DNA from 3 places in the Paenibacillus sp. GCM10027626 genome. Region 1 is predicted to be linked to each of the others. Evidence: riboswitches for the same ligand, from Rfam matches in the RefSeq annotation. Region 1 holds a riboswitch; each other region holds the start of a gene.
What was found. A riboswitch is a leader RNA that binds a small molecule or an ion and turns the genes downstream of it on or off. The one in region 1 is predicted to bind cyclic di-AMP.

Region 1 (6,338 bases):
CTCAGCGGAAAAAGACGAAAAACCGCCTATTTTGCTGCTTGATCAAGAAGAGAGGCTATTTGAGATTTCGGCAAGATCCGAGATTATTCACTCGATTTCCGGATTACATCGCGGCAAATATCACTTATATTTTCCAGAAGAAATTTTACGAACAAAGGCGCATCAGCTCTCGAGGGATGTTCGGCAATTGTTTGGCTTTTAATAGAAGAAAGGGGATTTGGACAACAGCATGTTAATCGACACACATACACATTTGGACTCTTACAAATTCGACGAAGATCGCGCGGAAGTAATTGAGAGAGCATTCGCATCCGGGGTTGGCAAGTTAATCAATGTCGGATTTAATCGGGAGACGATCCCGACAACGATGAAGCTTGCCGAGCAGTATGAAAATATATATGCAGTGGTAGGCTGGCATCCGGTTGACAGCATTGACATGAAAGATGGAGATCTCGAATGGATTGCATCTTTATGCGATCATGAGAAGGTTGTCGCCATAGGTGAAATCGGGCTGGACTATCACTGGGATACATCCCCAAAAGATGTGCAGCAGCGTGTTTTTCGTCAGCAAATTGCCTTGGCCAAACATAAGAAAATGCCAATTGTTATTCATAATCGCGATGCGCATGAGGATGTTGTAAGGATTTTGAAAGAAGAAAATGCCCGCGATGTGGGAGGCGTTATGCATTGCTTCTCAGGAAGCTGGGAAACGGCCAAGCAATGTTTGGATATGAACTTTTATATTTCGTTCGGAGGGCCGGTAACATTTAAAAATTCTAGGGTACCGAAAGAGGTATTGGCTAAGGTTCCTTTGGACCGAATTTTGATCGAAACGGATTCCCCTTATTTGGCTCCTCATCCACATCGTGGAAAGAGAAATGAGTCATCTTATGTCCGTCATGTAGCCGAGACAGCAGCGGAAATAACAGGGAAATCAATGGAAGAAATTGCCAAAATAACATACGAAAATGCAATAAATTGTTTTGGCATTCGATGAAACAAGCTTTGAGAGCAAGAAAAAGAGACTAATATTGTGAAAAAACTAATTTTCTTATAGAAATTCACGCGGTTTTCACGAGTTTTTCCTTAAAATTCGTTAAAATCGTCATTTATCGCATCTTTACAATGTGCCGCAAAAGACGGTATCATTCATCTCAGAGCTCACGAAGCTGCAATTTGTATTTTCAAAATAATCGCTTAATCTCCAATCTGGAGAGCGGGGGAACCTGGTGCAGGCAGTTCGAAATTTTGAACATGCATGCCCGACATGATTTGGGGTGAATTTTGCGGCTGACCTTTTACTCGGAGGCAATCGGTCAGAAGCGAATAGGGCGACTCTCTCGCCCGAATCCGGCAGCTAACCTCGTAAGCGCAAATAGAGAGATCAACCTCGTGCATCTATTCATTCGCCATTTGCGAAAAAGCCACGAAAGAGATCCTCTGTCGTCGGCTTTTTTGTGATCTAGAATTATAAACTTCCATTCGGCTTATAAATTCTAAGCATCACCTTGAGAAACATCTCAGTCTTTTACAGACCAATGAATCTGTTTCTTCTCGTAATTTTGAATATTATTCTATCTGACGACATAGGGTGTAAGGCGGAGGTGAATGGTAGCACAATCGAGGCAGCGTGCCAGACACGCTATAATCTAACTTAGTCACGTCAAATTCAATCATGCGTAATTCGACGGCGGGACTATGTAAGGAGGACCGATGGAGTGGGCGAACCCAAGATTAAGGACACCCATGAGAAACGATCATCCAGCATGTCTTTCGCATTGCGATGGAAGCATGAGAACTTGCGTTTAATTGTACTAAGCGCTATGATCTCGATCGCTATGACTTTCATGTTTTTGGTGTTGTTGTACGGAACGGCTGACAAGCGCGTATCCGTAGTATTGAACGGACAGGAAAATATTGTTTCGACCAAACAATTGGTCCTTCAACGCCTACTGGATGAACAAGCCATTAAGATTGGACCGCATGACGAAGTGTCCATTCCACTGAACGCGGGAATTAAAGACGGTGATCGGATTGTTGTCGATCAAGCAGTCCCGCTGCAGGTTAAGGCTGACGGCAAAGTAAGAACGTTGTACACGACAGAAAAGACGATAAAGGAAGCGGTCGATAAAGCCAATATATCGATCCGTAAAGAGGATAAAGTATTTCCTTCGTTGGAGAAGACGATTGAGCCGAATATGACGGTCACGGTCGTCAGAATCGACAAGCATCGTTTGTCGCGTGAATATGCTCTGCCTTATTCGATTGTGAAGAAAGAAGATCCCGAACTTGAGAAAGGGAAGGAGAAGCTAATTCAGGTCGGTAAGGAAGGCAAAGTAGTCAAGCAATACGAAAAGGTGTTTGCCGATGGCAAACTGGTCAATCAAACCTTCGTTACGAAATTGTCCCAAGAGAATGCCGTCAACCAAATCGTTGCTGTTGGAACGAAGAAAGAGGAGCCGCCAGTGCAAATTTTAGCGGCCGCAGCCGATGATTCGGATTCTTCAGGTGCGACGGTTACGAAGCAGGGCGTCACTTTCAAAGCGAAAAAAGTATTGAAAAATGTGACCTTAACAGCCTATTCAGCCGGCGTAAATGATACGGGCAAGGGCAAAGGCCATCCTGATTATCGTATTACAGCGTCGGGTGCTCGCGTCAAAGAAGGGCATACCATTGCTGTCGATCCTAAGGTCATTCCGCTTGGCTGGTGGGTTTACATTGAGGGTATCGGCTTCCGCCGCGCGGAAGATACCGGTGGTGCGATTAAGGGGAAAATAATTGACGTTTTTATTGAGAGCGAGAAGAGCGTCAGAAAATTTGGCCGTAAAAAAGGCTATACCGTACATGTAATTGGACCGAAAAAGCCTGATTCCATTTAAGCGATAGCAGGAATCTTAATGAGCGTTGTCATAAATTTATCGTATTTCGCATCGAAATATGCCATTATAAGAAGAGGCGCAGCCTCTTCTTTTTGATTTGCCCAAGTTCGGAGGAAACAGGAAAAATGATACATGAAATTATTGTGGTCGAAGGCAAGGATGACACAACAGCCATTCAGCGCGCTGTACAGGCTGAGACGATTGAGACAGGCGGCTCGGCGATTGGAGAAGCAGTGCTAAGACGTGTAGAGCTGGCGAAAGAGCGTCGCGGCGTTATTATATTTACTGATCCCGACCATGCCGGCGAACGCATCCGGAAAATCGTCTCGCAGCGGGTTCCGGGCTGTAAGCATGCTTTTTTGCCGCAGGAAGAAGCGTTCTACAAAGGTGATATAGGCGTTGAAAATGCTTCGCCGGAAGCCATTAGAAGGGCGCTGGCTAATGTACGGACAGAAGCGGTTGACGGACAAGCAGCTCCCCAACCAGAAGTAACCTGGGAAATGATGATGGAAGCAGGGCTTGTCGTGAGCTCGGACGCTTCAGAGCGCCGCTTGTTAATGGGCAATTTGCTTGGCATCGGGTATGCTAACGGCAAGCAGTTCTACAAAAGATGTGTCATGTTCCGAATAACCCGGGAGGAATTCGATCAAGCTAGGCTGCAAATGGAACGGGAAATCGGAGGGAAAGGCTCATGAAGCAGCTTGAAGTAGCAACACCTAAAAGAACGAAAGATATTATTGCAAAGTACGGTTTTTCTTTTAAAAAGAGCTTGGGTCAAAATTTTTTGATCGATCAAAATATATTGCATAAAATTGTGGCTGCGGCAGATCTGAATGGCTCAAAGGGAGCGCTGGAAATTGGTCCCGGGATCGGCGCATTGACGCAGCATCTGGCAGATACGGCCGCTCAAGTAACGGCAATTGAAATCGATGACCGGCTCATTCCGATCCTTCAGGACATTTTCGCGGAAAGCGAGAATGTGCATATTGAGCATGGCGATGTGCTGAAGCTGAATCTGGCGCAATTGATTGAGCGGCAATTTGCTGATTGTACAGGAGTTAGTGTTGTTGCTAATTTGCCTTATTATGTCACAACCCCAATTGTAATGAAATTACTGGAAGAGAAACTCCCGCTTGAAAATATTGTTATTATGATTCAAAAAGAAGTAGCGGAGCGAATGGCAGCAAGCCCGGGCAGTAAAGCTTACGGCAGCTTAAGTGTAGCCGTACAGTTCTATTGCATCCCTGAGCTGGTCTGTACGGTGCCGCATACGGTCTTCATACCGCAGCCTAATGTTGATTCGGCAGTGATCAAGCTGCGGCTGCGGGAGGCGCCTCCAGTCGATATAGAGGATGAAGCGCATTTTTTCCGCACCGTGCAGGCAAGCTTTGCCCAGCGCCGCAAGACGATGGCGAACAATCTCACGGCCTGGCTTGGCAAGGAGCAGCGCGAGCAATCGCTGGCTATCTTGGAGGAGTGCCAGATCGATGCGTCGCGGCGCGGAGAAACGCTGACCATTGCTGAATATGCCGTCTTAAGCCGGGCGCTGATTAAAGCCGGTCTGGGTGTATAATATTTCGACGTATGACGGCGGCAAATTGTTTCATCGGGCGCTCAAAAAATTTTAGTGAGAATGTTCACCAACCTTTCGTTCTGCCCATAGGATAGACGAAGAGGTGATTGCCCATGAAACAAGGGGATTTGGTCATACGCAAGTCGTATGGCGGGGACGTCCTTTTTCGAATCGCAAAATTGAATAAACAATTGGCTACGCTAAAGGGCACGGATTACCGGCTCATCGCAGATGCGCCGATTCCCGATTTATTGCTTATACCGGATCCAGAGGAGGCAGCTCCATCCAAGCAGGTGCGCATCAAAGTAGACGAGTCAACACAGCGTATGCGCCAGGAGCGTCAGCAGCAGCAGCGGAAGGTGCAGCAAGACGAGGAGAAGATGGGGCGAGCCTTAAATCATAATGCCCCTTATTTTGAAGTGCCCGGAAAAGTGCTGCATCTGGATGGCGATGCCAGCTATTTGCACAAAAGTATGGATCTTTACAGACAGATGCGGGTACCGGCTCAAGGTTTGCATGCCCACGAATCCCAAATGCCGGCGATTGTGCAGCAGCTGCTGCCGCAGATTAATCCGGACATTCTTGTTATAACAGGTCACGACGGCGTGCTAAAGAAGCGGGAGACGCATGATCTATACAACTTGGCCAGCTATAAAAACTCACAAAATTTTGTTAATGCGGTTCACATCGCCAGACAATACGAAAAAAGTCATGATGGTCTCATTATTGTGGCAGGGGCGTGTCAATCGCATTTCGAAGCTTTGCTGCAATCGGGGGCCAACTTTGCCAGTTCTCCAGGGCGTGTGCTGATTCATGCGCTTGACCCTGTATATATTGCGATCAGGGCGAGCTATACGAGCATGAGGGAGACGATCGATCTGGCCGATGTCATTCATGGCACTATTAGCGGCATTGACGGCGTGGGCGGAATTGAAACTAGGGGGAAATATCGGGTAGGTTTACCTAGGCCAAAAACGTTAACGGGTGTCAAGCCAACTGTATAATATGCCACAATTCAAATGATTTATGCATAAATTTAACTTTTCATATTGACAGAGTAATTAACCGACTGTTATAATATAAAATTTTGACAAACTGCCTCTTCCGCGTTATAATGGACAAGGAAAGAGGTGGTAGTGGACAATGGCAAAAAATGCGCTGTTGGAAATCAAACGCAGTTTGGAGGCTCATGTCGGCTCCAAGATTCGTCTCCGTGCTAACGGGGGCCGCCGAAAGACCATCGAAAGAACAGGTGTACTTGAAGAGATCTACCCTTCTGTCTTCATTGTGAAACTGGATCAGGAACAACATGCTTTCAAGCGTGTTTCTTACAGCTATGCCGACATTTTGACCGAATCGGTCGAAGTGATGGTGGATAGCGATGACGGACAGGTTCGCATCACTTATTTGCAATAACGCCTAAAGCTTCATGTCAATAGGATTTGCTTTTTGGATACGGTGCTTGCTGCGCCGGCTAATCTTTATTTCTGCTGCTGCAGAAAAGGGGGAATGCCAGCGTATGCCAGGACCGTGTTCTTATTTTTCCAGCGGAACGCTGCCGCTTAATTCGCATGACGTTCGGTATTTCATTGCATACTAAGCTTATCTTGATGAGCGAAGGAGGGTAATGATACGATGAGCCGAAGACGCCGCAGTATAATGAGTGAGCAGCTGAAGCAGGAATTAGCAAAGGACCTGGGCTTTTACGATACAGTACAAAAAGAAGGATGGGGCGGTATACGCGCCAAGGACGCAGGCAACATGATTAAGCGCGCCATTCAGCTGGCCGAGCAGGCGGCTGCACAGTCCTATACTGCACAGGCCGCTAACCAGCCGGGGCAAGCCGCTCGTCCGGCCATGCCGCAGCAGACATGGCGGCAGACGGC
Region 2 (6,338 bases), on a different contig from region 1:
GCGATCGGCGAAGACAGAATAAGCGCGCAAGGACAGCCGACAATGAGCACTGCGAGACCCTGGTAAAACCATTCGCTCCAATCGCCGTTCAGCAGCAGCGGCGGGACAAGAATGACAAGCAGGGCTACGACAATAATAAGCGGTGTGTAGTACTTCGCGAATTTATTAATGAACAATTCGGTCGGCGTCTTCGTTTCTTGCGCTTCCTCAACAAGATGCAATATTTTCGCCAGAGACGAATCTTCATAGGCTTTGTCGATCGTCACGCGCAGCACGCCTTCATTGTTGATGCTGCCGCCATATACTTGCTCGCCGGCCGTTTTCTCGACCGGCAGCGATTCTCCGGTAATGGCGGCTTCGTTGACAGAGCTTCTTCCTTCCTGCACTGTACCATCGGAAGGGATTTTTTCCCCGGCTCTTACGATAACGGTATCGCCTGCCCGCAGCGACTCGATCGGGACGATCTTCTCCATGCCGTCAATCAGCTTGACGGCTTCCTTCGGTGCAACCTTCATCAGCGTCTCCATGGAACGGCGGGCCTTCTCCATTCCGAGCCCTTCAAGCAGCTCGTTCAGCCCGAACAGGATCGCTACCAGAGTCGCTTCCTTCCACTCGCCAATCGAGATTGCGCCTACTAGCGCGATAGTCATCAACGTATCAATGTTGAACCGGAACTTGAACAGGTTTTTTAATCCGCGCCAGAAGGTTGAATAGCCGCTAATTGCGGTAGCCGCCAAGTACAGGGTTACTGGAACCCAGTGAGCGAGTGTCCCATCAACAATAATCGCAAGGATGTATATAATAGCTGAGGCAACAAGCAGTTTAAGAATCATGGAATTGCCGTGTGCATGACTGTGCTCATGCCCGTGCTCATGCCCGTGCTCATGCCCATGATTATGCTCATGTTCGTGTCCGTCGTTCCCATGCTGATGAGCGTGGCTGTCATCGTGCTTGTGACTATGCCCGCTCTGCCCGTGACAATGGCCGTCTTCGCAATGATGATGGCTGTGAGCGTCAAGATCCTGCTCTTCCTGCTGCTTGCCTGACTTCAATGCTTGCGCAATATAAGCATTATCGGACTTTAATATTTTCTCAACAGATGAAATAGAGACGCGAGGATCAAGCTTCAGCTTGCCGGTTGTGTAGATGAGCTGAGCAGTCTCGCCGTGCTCGAGCCGCTTGATCTGGCGTTCCAGTTCTTGCGCGCAATTGCCGCAAGACAGCCCTTTTACCCGATACTCATTCATGGCGTTTCCTTCCTTCGTTAATATATGAACATTTGCTCATATGATATTCCAAAATGCGAAAAATGTCAAACCCATTTTTGTTAGATTGCACGTTGCCGGGGGGATTCATCCACATATACGTCGTATTGGTTTAATTGTCATCAATTTGCTATACTAAATGAGAAGAAACGGCTGACGCCGTCCTTGACGCGAGGCAAGGTTCTTCCCCTGAAATTTTATAGAATTTACCCTCGTGAAACTTATAAATTCTATAAAATCGAGAAAGTGACGCTGAATTTGGAGGTGTTATTTCCTATATGCCGCCTCCTTTTTTTAGAGGCTTAGCGGCTCTGCTGGCGGCGTGCGGTTTGCTCATTTATTTTATACCCTCAGCCGTTGTACATGCAGCGGAGCAGGAGCGGCCGGAACCGCCGGCCCAGCCGCAAGTCGAAGCTGGGTCCGCCTATTTGATGGATCGCCGCACAGGCACGGTGTTGTATCAAATGAATGCCGATCAAGCGATGTATCCTGCCAGCATAACGAAAATTATTACAGGTATAGTCGCTTTGGAGTCCGGAACCGATTTAAGCGGCATGGTGACGATTTCCAAGGAAGCGCGCCATGAGGACGGGACACGCGTGTATCTGGCCGAAGGCGAACAGCAGACGCTGGACGATTTAATTCAGGCGATGTTAATTAATTCGGGCAATGATGCGGCAACTGCAGTTGCTGAATATATTGACGGCTCGAAGGAGAAGTTCGCCGAGCGCATGAATGCATTTATACAAGAGAAGATCGGGGTTCACAACAGCCATTTTACTAATCCGCATGGACTGCCGGATGAGCTGCAGTATACGACGGCAGCCGATATGGCGCATATTGCCCAATATGCGATGGCAAACGAAAAGTTCCGTTCTATAGTCGGGACGAAAAAGCGGCCCTGGTCAGGGGCGGAATGGACATCCGATTTGGAAAATCATAATCAGCTGTTGGGCAGATATGAGGGAACTACCGGGGTGAAAAACGGCTTTACCAATGCTTCCGGTTATACGCTCGTCGCCTCAGCTGAGCGGGATGGTATGGAGCTAATCGGCGTATTATTGAAAGCGCCATCAGTAAAGCAGCTGTACCTCGATATGGAAAAGCTGCTGGATTACGGCTTTGCCGGCTTTGAGCCCAAGCAGCTGTTTGACAAGGGGGAGACGTATACCAGATATGCAGCCGCTCATTCACTTGAGTATACGGCGGAGGAGCCAATCTGGGCGGTCTTGCCTAAAGGGGAAACCCCTCGATTGCAAATCGACGATTTAGGAACGCTATCGGTCATCTCCTCGCTCGGCATTGTTGAGGCGGGCCATATGCAGCCCCTGCCGCTTCCGGCAGAAGAGAGCGCGGACCGGACGGGCGATAGCGCGGCTTCCCAGGAAGGAGCTGGGGATCAGCGGTCAAGCGATGTATTGAGCTGGCTAAAGGTCTTTGCCTGGATGGTGCTTGCTCTCATTTTTGCCTGGATCGGTTATTTGAGGTGGCAGCGGAAGCGACGGAGCGGCTTCTAGCATCAGCCCGCCGGGCGGATGTAGCGCAAGTTTCGCCTAACTGTCACAGACCGCGCCAGGTCGGCTGATTTCGCCGATGCTTGTATGTTATAATGGGACACGGATGACAATGCTGAACGCAGGAGGAACGCTAGAGAATTATGACGGATAAAGTGACGCAGGACGCATGCGATGATACTTGTGGCGGTACGGAGGCCGATGTTGCGCACGTTAGGGAACAATTGATCAGCGAGACTGCAGCAGTGCAATTGGCCGATCTGTTCAAAGCGTTGGGAGACCCGACCCGAGTGAAAATGATACATGCGCTGCTTCAATCGGAGCTATGTGTTCACGATCTTACACAGGTTCTCGGAATGGGGCAATCAGCCGTTTCACATCAGCTCCGTTTTTTACGGAATATGCGCATTGTCAAACGCCGCAAGGTCGGCAAGACCGTCTACTATTCGCTGGATGACGGTCATGTGGAGGAGATTTTTCTGCAAACGCTGCAGCATTTGAAGCATGATTAAAACGGTTGGCGAGGATGTTGCAGGCGATGCTCGGCGCGCCGGATGCCAATATCCTCGTCTTCTGGTGCAAAGCAGGACAACCAACATATAGCAGGGGTGAACGAAAGGAATGGCAGGAACCAAAAAGAGTCCGCGCAATCTGGTAATTTTTACGGCAATTATCGTTATTTTATTTGTTATTTTGTACATGCTGAATCAAGCATCGAACAAGCCCACTGAGCAAACCTCTTCAGCAGGAAGGCCTGATATTTCCAATCAAGCGACTGCCGGCAGCAAGGATTCCAAAGTGCAAATTGTTGAATTCGGGGATTACAAATGCCCAGCTTGTTACTTATGGTCAGAAAATATCTATCCGAAGCTAAAAGAAAATTATATCGATACGGGCAAGGTGACCTTTGCTTTTATCAATACGCCATTCCATGGAGAAGAGTCGATTACGGGGGCACTGGCCGGCGAGTCGATCTGGGCGACGAATCCGGATGCGTTCTGGCCGTTCCATGAAGCACTGTTTGCCGCACAGCCTGCTCACGGCGACAGTACAACATGGCTAACGATGGACAAGGTGCTGGAGATTGCAGCTGCTGTCGAACCGAAGATTGATCTGGACAAGCTGAAGGACGATATTGAGAAAAAAGCCGCGCTGCCGCAGGTTGAAATTGACAAAGGACTGGTTGACAAATATAAAGTTAACGCGACGCCGACGATCATGATCAACGATTCGGTACTGCAGTCGCCAATGGATTACGATGCCATCGTTAAAGTGATTGAAGATAAGCTAAAGGAGCAAGGAAGTTAATAACCGGGGGGATACCATGAAGCTGCGGGAGTATACACTTTATTTGGCCTGGATGGTAGCGGTCGTTGCCACGCTGGGCAGTCTATATTTTAGTGAAATACGCGAATTTATTCCATGTGAGCTGTGCTGGTATCAACGTATACTGATGTACCCGCTTTCGATTCTGTTAGGGATTGCTGCGTACACAAACGACAGAAAGATCAAGAAATATGTGCTTCCACTGTCGATTATCGGCGGCTGTATTTCACTGTTCCATTATTTGGAGCAAAAAGTTCCCGGTTTTGCCTCCATCAAACCGTGTGTAAACGGCGTTCCATGCAGCACGCAATACATTAATTACTTCGGTTTTATTACGATTCCCTTTCTGGCGCTTGTTGCCTTTACGCTTATTTCGGTGCTGCTCTTTATGACAAAAAACGATAAATGAAAAGATTCTAATAAAAAATGGGCAGGAAATTGACGGTAAAAATCGAATTATAAGCGTAAGACCAAAAGAACTGGAACATGCCGAATTCTTCTGATCAAGAAGGAGCGGGGGACCCAACACTTGGGTGAATTAATTCTTGTTTTAGCAAGAGAGTTATAGGGACCTTCAACCGAACCCCACAGCTAACCTCGTAGGCAATGAAGGGAGAACGTCAGTTTGAAGAAAGCAGTACTATCGATTTTAGCTGGGATGACGATTTTTGCCGGAGGCACCAGCGCCTTTGCAAGTCAAGCTAAGCTCAAAGAATCTGTGAACGCGGTTGTAGGCACGCCTTATAAATACGGTGGCACAACAACAAAAGGATTCGACTGCTCGGGTTTTGTTCGCTACATTTTCAATAAGTTCGATGTCAGCTTGCCAAGAACCTCCAAGTCACAGGCTGCAGTAGGCGAGAAAGTCGCCAAATCCGATCTTCGCGAAGGAGATCTCGTCTTTTTTAATACTTCAGGCAAAGGCATATCCCATGCCGGCGTTTACGTTGGCGGCGGGAAGTTTGCCCATTCCTCCAGCAGCAAGGGCGTTACGATCAGCAAGCTGAGCGATTCGTACTACAAGAAGCGGTATGTGACTGCTCGTCGTGTAGTAGGCAAGAAAACGTATGCCAAGATGGTCAAAGCATAAGAGATGCGATTGCTCCATCTTTCCATAAGCAAGTAAGACCGCCGCGTTGGCGGTCTTTTTGCGTGCAAGAACGCACCGAGTGCCAGCTCCCAGCGGGCGGTGTTTCGTTGCATGACGGCGGTCGGCCGACCACATACGGCCCTTGACGGACTGTCGTTTCGCTATCTGAGAACAAAATGAAAGAATTTTAATTTTTGTTCTGGGAGGAAATGCCGCATCCTTTGCGAATTATTTATCCTAATATGTAGGGTAGTCCAATACTTTGCCGAATTTTCTGTGTGAAAAACGGGGGAACCATTTTGGGTGAATTCGTCTGATTAGAGTGTAGACGATAGGGAGCCTTCAACCGAATCCGTAGCTAACCTCGTAGGCGCCGAAGGGAGCATAATCGTTTTGAAAAAGTGGATATTGTCAGTGGCAGGTGCTGCAGTTCTATTCTCAGCAGGTGCAGGAAGTGCTTTTGCAAGTCAAGCGTCATTATCTGAAGCTGTCGATGCTGTAATGGGCACGCCGTACAAATGGGGAGGAACGACAGCCGAAGGCTTCGATTGCTCAGGCTTCATTCTGTATGTATTCAATCAATTCGATGTAAAGCTGTCTAGGACGTCTGAATCGCAGTCCAAGGAAGGCATTGAAGTCGCACAGGAGGATCTGCAGCCTGGCGATCTGGTATTTTTCAATACAAGCGGCAGCGGAGTCTCGCATGTCGGCATTTATATGGGAGATGGGCAATTTGCGCATTCCTCCAGCAGTAAAGGCGTCAAGTTCAATAAGTTATCCGAGGATTATTACAGCAAGCGCTTCGTAACAGCAAGACGTGTCGTCGACGATACGGATGTTATGCAGAAGATGTTTCCACAATAGATAAGCAAGAAGCCTCTTACCGGCAGTCGGTAAGAGGCTTTTTTGATATAAAATTTTGGCTGGTGTGACCAAAACTCATGCTACGGCGCGGCATCATCAACAAGGCCCCATTTTGAGCCAAATAAGGCTTGTCAGGTTCGTTAGCGGGTAGCTTCTCGTAGATTGCAATACGGATGTCTTTGAGAGCAGCAGCCGGGACATCTGTCCGCATCCGAGAGCGAATTTAAAAAGATGATGACCGAAGCCGGCCCGGTGTTCACGACGGCAGATGCGTTCAAG
Region 3 (6,338 bases), on a different contig from region 1:
CAATTTTGTCTTGGGGCTTGCTCTCGGCGATAAAGTCGTCCACCCCGGCCTCGCGTGCAATCGTCGCTGCCGTCAACGGATTGTCTCCCGTACACATGATCGTTTTGATACCCATCTTTCGCAGCTGGTCGAATCGCTCTCGCATGCCTGGCTTCACCGTATCCTTCAAATAAATCAAGCCGTAAATGCGATTGTCGACTGCAACGGCGAGCGGCGTTCCGCCTGCCGATGCGATGGCGTTTCCTTTGCTTTCCAAATCAGCGGGAATTATTCCCCCTTGCGCGCTGACCCAACGTTTAACCGCATCAACCGCGCCTTTGCGAACTTTTCGTCCGTCCGGCAAATCGATGCCGCTCATGCGAGTCTCCGCTTTGAATGCAATGAACTCTGCGCCGGCGGCGGCATCCTCAGGATACGCGTACCCTTCTTTTTTCATCAGTTCGAGCACGGATCGACCTTCAGGCGTTTCATCCTTCACCGAACTGACGGCCGCCCATTCAGCTACCGTCGCCGCGGATTCATTCCCAACGGGGATAAATTCGCTGGCCATCCGGTTCCCGAACGTAATTGTACCGGTTTTGTCCAGAATCATCGTATCGATGTCCCCTGCCGCTTCAACCGCTTTTCCTGACATAGCCAGTACATTGAAACGGGTCACGCGGTCCATCCCGGCAATGCCGATTGCGGACAATAAGCCGCCGATTGTCGTAGGGATGAGACACACGAGCAGCGAGATCAAAACGGGGACCTCCAGTTTGATTCCCAAATAATCGGCCAGCGGAGCCAACGTCACTACGACGATCAGGAAAATCAGTGTCAGGCTGACAAGCAGCGTATTCAGCGCAATTTCATTTGGCGTTTTCTGCCTCTTTGCACCTTCGACCAGCGCGATCATCCGATCTATGAACGTTTCGCCGGGATCGCTTGTAATCCGCACGGTGATCCGGTCACTAGCGACCCTCGTACCGCCGGTTACCGAACTGAAGTCGCCCCCTGCTTCCTTAATGACGGGAGCGGATTCCCCGGTAATGGCCGATTCATCTACGGAAGCCAGACCGTCAATGACCTCTCCGTCCCCCGGAATCGTCTCCCCTTGGGAAACAACCACAATATCTCCTTTGCGCAGTTCCGTGGAAGGAACCACCTTTACGCTGTTACCGGACACTTTATTCGCCGTGATTTCTTTCTTCGACTTTTTGAGCGTATCGGCTTGCGCTTTCCCTCGGCCTTCGGCCAACGCCTCAGCGAAGTTTGCAAATAGCACGGTAAACAATAAAATGAGAAAGACGGACAAATTAAAACCGGTGCGTCCTTCGGTACCGAAAAATCCAGGAAAGAGCGTCATCAGCAATACGACGAACGTTCCCGCTTCCACGACAAACATGACCGGATTTTTCATCATGCTGACCGGGTTGCATTTGATGAAGCTGTCCGCGATCGCTTTTTTAACAATCACTGCAGACAGCATGCTTCTTCTTTTCGTACTCATGGTTTCACCTCTTCTATTTCTGGAGCGTCAAATACTCTGCAATCGGGCCGAGCGCAAGGGTTGGCAAAAAGGTCAATGCCCCGATAATCAATACCGTCCCGATGAGAATGCCCGCAAACATTTTGGTGTCGGTACGGAGCGTTCCGATATTTTCCGGCACCCATTGCTTTACCGCTAAGGAACCGGCAACACCAAGCAGTGCCACGATGGAAACGTACCTTCCGAACAGCATGATCAATCCCGTTGAAATGTTCCAGAACGTCGTGTTGTCACCCAGACCTTCGAGCCGGAGCCGTTATTTGCAGCTGAAGACGTATATTCATACAACACCTGCGATATGCCATGGAATCCGGGATTGCTGATGGCCCCTTTCCCCAAGTCCGTCAAAAAGGCAATGGCCGTCGGCACTAGAATAATAAACGGATGAGCCAGTATCGCGATGGCAATCAGTTTCATTTCGCGGGCTTCAATTTTGCGGCCCATAAATTCCGGCGTACGGCCAACCATCAACCCGCAGAGGAAGACGCCCAATATCGCATACATGAGCATGTTCACCAGCCCCACGCCTTCGCCGCCGAACACGCAGTTTAGCATCATTTGCACCAGCGGGACAAGACCGCCCAGCGGTGTCAACGTATCGTGCATGTTATTGACGGACCCGGTTGTCGCCGCGGTCGTAACCGTCGTAAACAAGGCAGACTGCGCAACCCCGAACCGGACTTCCTTGCCTTCCATATTCCCTTGTGAAGCATCGACTCCAAGCGCATTGAGAGCCGGATTCCCCCGCATTTCCGCTGTGTACGCAAGCGAGAGGAAAGCGACAAACATCACGAGCATCGCGCTGAAAATAATCCAGCCCTGTTTTTGATTTCGCGCGAATCTGCCCAACGTATAGGTAAGCGCGGCCGGAATACACCACATCGACAGCATCTCGATCACGTTCGTGAGCGGGCTCGGATTTTCGAACGGGTGCGCCGAATTAACGCCCATATATCCTCCCCCGTTCGTTCCCAAGTGCTTGATCGATACGAGGGAAGCTACCGGACCGATCGCAATTTGCTGCGTCTCGCCTTCAATCGTTGTCGCCTGAACGGTCGGATTGAGCGTTTGCGGCACTTTCAGCGCGACCAGCGCCAGCGTCACGATGACAGCCAGCGGGATGAGCAGGCGCGTGTGCGCTTTGACAAAATCGGTGAAGAAGTTGCCGAGCGTTTTTCCTTTGCTCGTCAGACCCCGAATGAATGCGATCGCTACGACGATGCCGGTTGCCCCCGATGCAAACATCATCATCATAATGACGGCCATTTGCGAAAAATAGGACAGACCCGTTTCACCGCTGTAGTGCTGCAGGTTCGTATTTGTCATAAAGCTGATGACGGTATTAAAAGAAAGCGCAGGCTCCATGTTATCTATGCCATTCGGGTTGAGCGGCAGCCCTTTCTGCATGCGTAATATCAAATAACTGACCACTACCAAGACAACATTGGTCAAGATCAAACTGAGCGTGTACCGTTTCCAGCTCATTTCCGCACGATTTTTCAAACCGGCTATCCTGTAGATCATTTTCTCGACCGGTCCGAATATATTGTCCGTCCGGTTGGGCTGATCGGAAAAGACATGAAAGATGTACGTCCCCAAAGGTTTGACCAGAAAGATTAAAAACAGAATGACCGCTATCAGCTGCAAAATGGCCATATCGTGCCCTCCTCAAACATTTTCATAAAAAGCGATTAAAACTTTTCCGGGTTCGCCAAGGCAAAAATAAGATACAGAAAGATAAAAACGGTAAAAATGGCAACTACAATCATGAACGTTCTCCCTCCAATCCCGATTTCTTGATTTTGGCAACAAAAAAGAAGCTTTCAGAAGAGGAACTCTTCGTCAGCTTCATAAGCACAGGAAAAACACTGTGTCTAATGACGACAATTGTTGCCTCTCTTAAAGACGCTTACGAGGTTAGCTGCCGGATTCGGGCGTAAGAGTCACCCTACGCCGGATTTACCGGCGATTCACCCCATGAAGCCGGTATGCCCGGCTTCTTAATTGGTTCCCCCGCTCCTTCGTTTCAAACGAAGAATTCAGCGATGTAAATCATTTTCAGATCATGGATCGTATGTTACTCCTAGACCAAAAACCTGTAAAGCGAAGAACAATTGTATAACCGTTAAAATATAGCGTTTATGGTTGGCAAAAGATAAGCTTTGCAGAAGATCTTCATTTTTCTCGGTTTTTCTCACTCTTATAAGGCTTTTCAATCATTTTTATGGAATTTTTACACCTTACGCCTGTTTCTTTTACTCCTTTTTTACGGTAACCTAGAGAGTGAGCTTCCAAGCTGAAAAGGCAGACGCGGTCCTTGGCGCGAGGCAGCCATGTATATGGTGAAACTTATACTTTCTTATATTTTGAAAAAAAGAGCAGGATGTGGTTCGTTATGCCTGGACTGAATACGGTATGGACGCCGCTGCGATCCTACATAAGCACGACTGTGCTGATCGTTCTTCTGACAATGGTATTAAAACCATTTGGTCTTGCGTTTGATTTAGTTAATATTGCCATTATCTATCTACTCCCGGTTCTTTTCAGTGCCGTCTTTGGGGGACTGGGCCCTGCTTTTTACGCGGCAATCCTGGGTGTCTTGGCCTTCAACTTCTTCTTCGTACCTCCTGTCCTGAGCTTTAGCGTGTCGGACTTGCGCTATCTGGTTTCATTTGGCGTTTATTTGGCGGTTGCAGCATTAACAGGCAGCTTGGCGGCCAGGCTGAAGCAGCAGGTCCTCTATTCGAAGCAAAAGGAGGCTCACACCGCTGCCCTGTACGCGCTTAGCAAACAGATGAGCGCGAACGCGGACATCCATTCCATGCTGGACAATTTTTCTAGGCAGGTTTCGCAGACCTTTGACATGGAAATTGCGATCTATTTGGCGGATGACAGGAACAAGTTGGCGCTTGCCCATGGTTCCGCCAATCTTCCCGATTACAGGCAAGAGAATGCGGAAGTCTCTGTTGCGGCGCGGTTGTTTGAACACGGTGGCGAGGCGGCGGGAATGAGGATTTCGCGCTTGCACGAAGTCACGGGTTATTTCATTCCGCTTCAGACCGAGGACCGCAAATATGGCGTCATGGCACTTTATCCGAAACAAGAGCGGACCGAGATCACAACAGAGCAAAAGCGGCTACTTGAGGCTCTCGGGAGCTTAGCGGCCAGTGCAATCGCTCGTTTCAAGCTAGCGGAGGAAGCCAAAATCGCGCAAATCACGGCAGAATCGGAACGGCTTCGTACCGCTATTCTGAACTCTGTCTCCCATGAGCTGCGCACCCCTTTGGCAGCCATCATCGGCTCGGCAACCGGTCTTATCGAAGGGGAGCATCTTTTCTCTTCGGAAGATCGAATGGAGCTTCTTTGCACGATTCGGGACGGCGCACTTCGGATGAATCGGCTGGTGGTGAATTTGCTCAGTATGGTACAGCTTGAGAGCGGGATGCTGCGTTTGAAGAAAAATTGGTGCGATGTGGAAGATTTGATCGGCGTCACGTTATCGCAAGTCAAAGACTTTCAGCAGCATCGCAAGCTTCGCGCCGAGCTGCCGGATGACGGCCCCATCATCGTACTGGGCGATGAAGTGCTGCTGGAGCAAATGCTGGTCAATATAGTCAGCAATGCGATCAAATATAGTCCGGATTACAGTGAGATCGTCCTGTCCGTACGGATAGGGGAAGACATGATTGTCATTTCTGTCTCCGATGCAGGGATCGGACTGAACGAGTATGAATACGACCGGATCTTCGAAAAATTTTACCGTTCAGATAAAGCGAGGCAAATTACTGGTACTGGATTGGGGCTCGCTATATGCAAAGGAATCGTGGAGCTTCATGAGGGCACGATCGCGGCGAACCCGAATCAACCACAGGGTACCGTCGTGACGATAACGCTTCCCTTGAACAAGCAAGACACCCTCCCTGCCGCAGCTCAAGAAAGGGGAACGAAAAATCATGACTACGAATGAACATGGGGCGCGCATCCTCATTGTCGATGACGAAGCCCAAATTCGCAAACTGCTGAAAGTAACCCTGCAAGCCCATCAATTTGCCGTCTACGAAGCCTCAACAGGAGAGGAGGGTCTCCGACAGGCTTCCTTGGTGTTGCCGGACTTGATCGTTCTGGACCTCGGATTGCCGGACATAACCGGGATGGATGTGCTTGGCCGCATCCGGGAATGGTCCAATTCGCCGGTCATTGTACTAACGGCAAAAGATAGGGAGGAAGACAAGATCGTGGCGCTGGACAGCGGCGCCGATGATTATGTAACCAAGCCGTTCGGAATGGGAGAACTGGTTGCCCGAATACGTGTCGCGCTAAGGCACGTGGCCAAATCGGCGAACGAGCCCCTCCTCCAGATCGGCGAGCTGACCATCGATTTGGCACAGCGAATCGTGGAATTGAAGGGAGAGCGCATAAAGCTGACCCCGACCGAATACGATCTTTTGAAAGTGCTCGCCTCCAATGCCGGGAAAGTGGTCACGCAGCGTCAGCTGCTTCAACAAGTGTGGGGCAGTAACCACAATGAGTCAGACAGCCATTATTTGCGAGTGTATATTGGACATCTTCGCAAAAAACTGGAAGAAGACTCGACCCAGCCCAAGTTTATCGTGACAGAGCCGGGGATCGGCTATCGCTTCTTGTCCAGGGAATAAAATAAGCCCCGACTACGATCTTTGTTTCATGCATGTGTGGATGTTTCCTGCTACATACTAAAGGTGATGATATTACTATCACGCAATTCGAATCAGAATTGAGGGACCTTTATGGAGCAAAATTTAAGTGAACTGATTTCCCGTTATGGCTATTG

Region 2: linked by a shared signal. The riboswitch ahead of ACFQ0N_RS12315 (C40 family peptidase) and the one ahead of ACFQ0N_RS34945 (resuscitation-promoting factor) in region 1 are both predicted to bind cyclic di-AMP.
Region 3: linked by a shared signal. The riboswitch ahead of kdpA (potassium-transporting ATPase subunit KdpA) and the one ahead of ACFQ0N_RS34945 (resuscitation-promoting factor) in region 1 are both predicted to bind cyclic di-AMP.

Annotation. Positions count from the first base shown of each region.
Region 1 is NZ_JBHTHC010000032.1:10,462-16,799, forward strand. It holds gene ACFQ0N_RS34935 (HD domain-containing protein) at 1-202, shown strand, start outside; gene ACFQ0N_RS34940 (TatD family hydrolase) at 230-997, shown strand; cyclic di-AMP (ydaO/yuaA leader) riboswitch at 1,185-1,388, shown strand; gene ACFQ0N_RS34945 (resuscitation-promoting factor) at 1,719-2,879, shown strand; gene rnmV (ribonuclease M5) at 3,005-3,574, shown strand; gene rsmA (16S rRNA (adenine(1518)-N(6)/adenine(1519)-N(6))-dimethyltransferase RsmA) at 3,571-4,452, shown strand; gene yabG (sporulation peptidase YabG) at 4,566-5,456, shown strand; gene veg (biofilm formation stimulator Veg) at 5,596-5,868, shown strand; partial or broken gene ACFQ0N_RS34970 (small, acid-soluble spore protein, alpha/beta type) at 6,088-6,258, shown strand.
Region 2 is NZ_JBHTHC010000005.1:199,183-205,520, reverse strand. It holds gene ACFQ0N_RS12340 (heavy metal translocating P-type ATPase) at 1-1,247, opposite strand, end outside; gene ACFQ0N_RS12335 (D-alanyl-D-alanine carboxypeptidase family protein) at 1,544-2,782, shown strand; gene ACFQ0N_RS12330 (ArsR/SmtB family transcription factor) at 2,923-3,291, shown strand; gene ACFQ0N_RS12325 (DsbA family protein) at 3,401-4,087, shown strand; gene ACFQ0N_RS12320 (disulfide oxidoreductase) at 4,104-4,514, shown strand; cyclic di-AMP (ydaO/yuaA leader) riboswitch at 4,583-4,726, shown strand; gene ACFQ0N_RS12315 (C40 family peptidase) at 4,731-5,195, shown strand; cyclic di-AMP (ydaO/yuaA leader) riboswitch at 5,449-5,583, shown strand; gene ACFQ0N_RS12310 (C40 family peptidase) at 5,589-6,059, shown strand; gene ACFQ0N_RS12305 (S-layer homology domain-containing protein) at 6,291-6,338, shown strand, end outside.
Region 3 is NZ_JBHTHC010000007.1:57,688-64,025, forward strand. It holds gene kdpB (potassium-transporting ATPase subunit KdpB) at 1-1,489, opposite strand, end outside; partial or broken gene kdpA (potassium-transporting ATPase subunit KdpA) at 1,503-3,184, opposite strand; cyclic di-AMP (ydaO/yuaA leader) riboswitch at 3,420-3,583, opposite strand; gene ACFQ0N_RS15050 (ATP-binding protein) at 3,924-5,495, shown strand; gene ACFQ0N_RS15055 (response regulator) at 5,482-6,183, shown strand; gene ACFQ0N_RS15060 (DedA family protein) at 6,295-6,338, shown strand, end outside.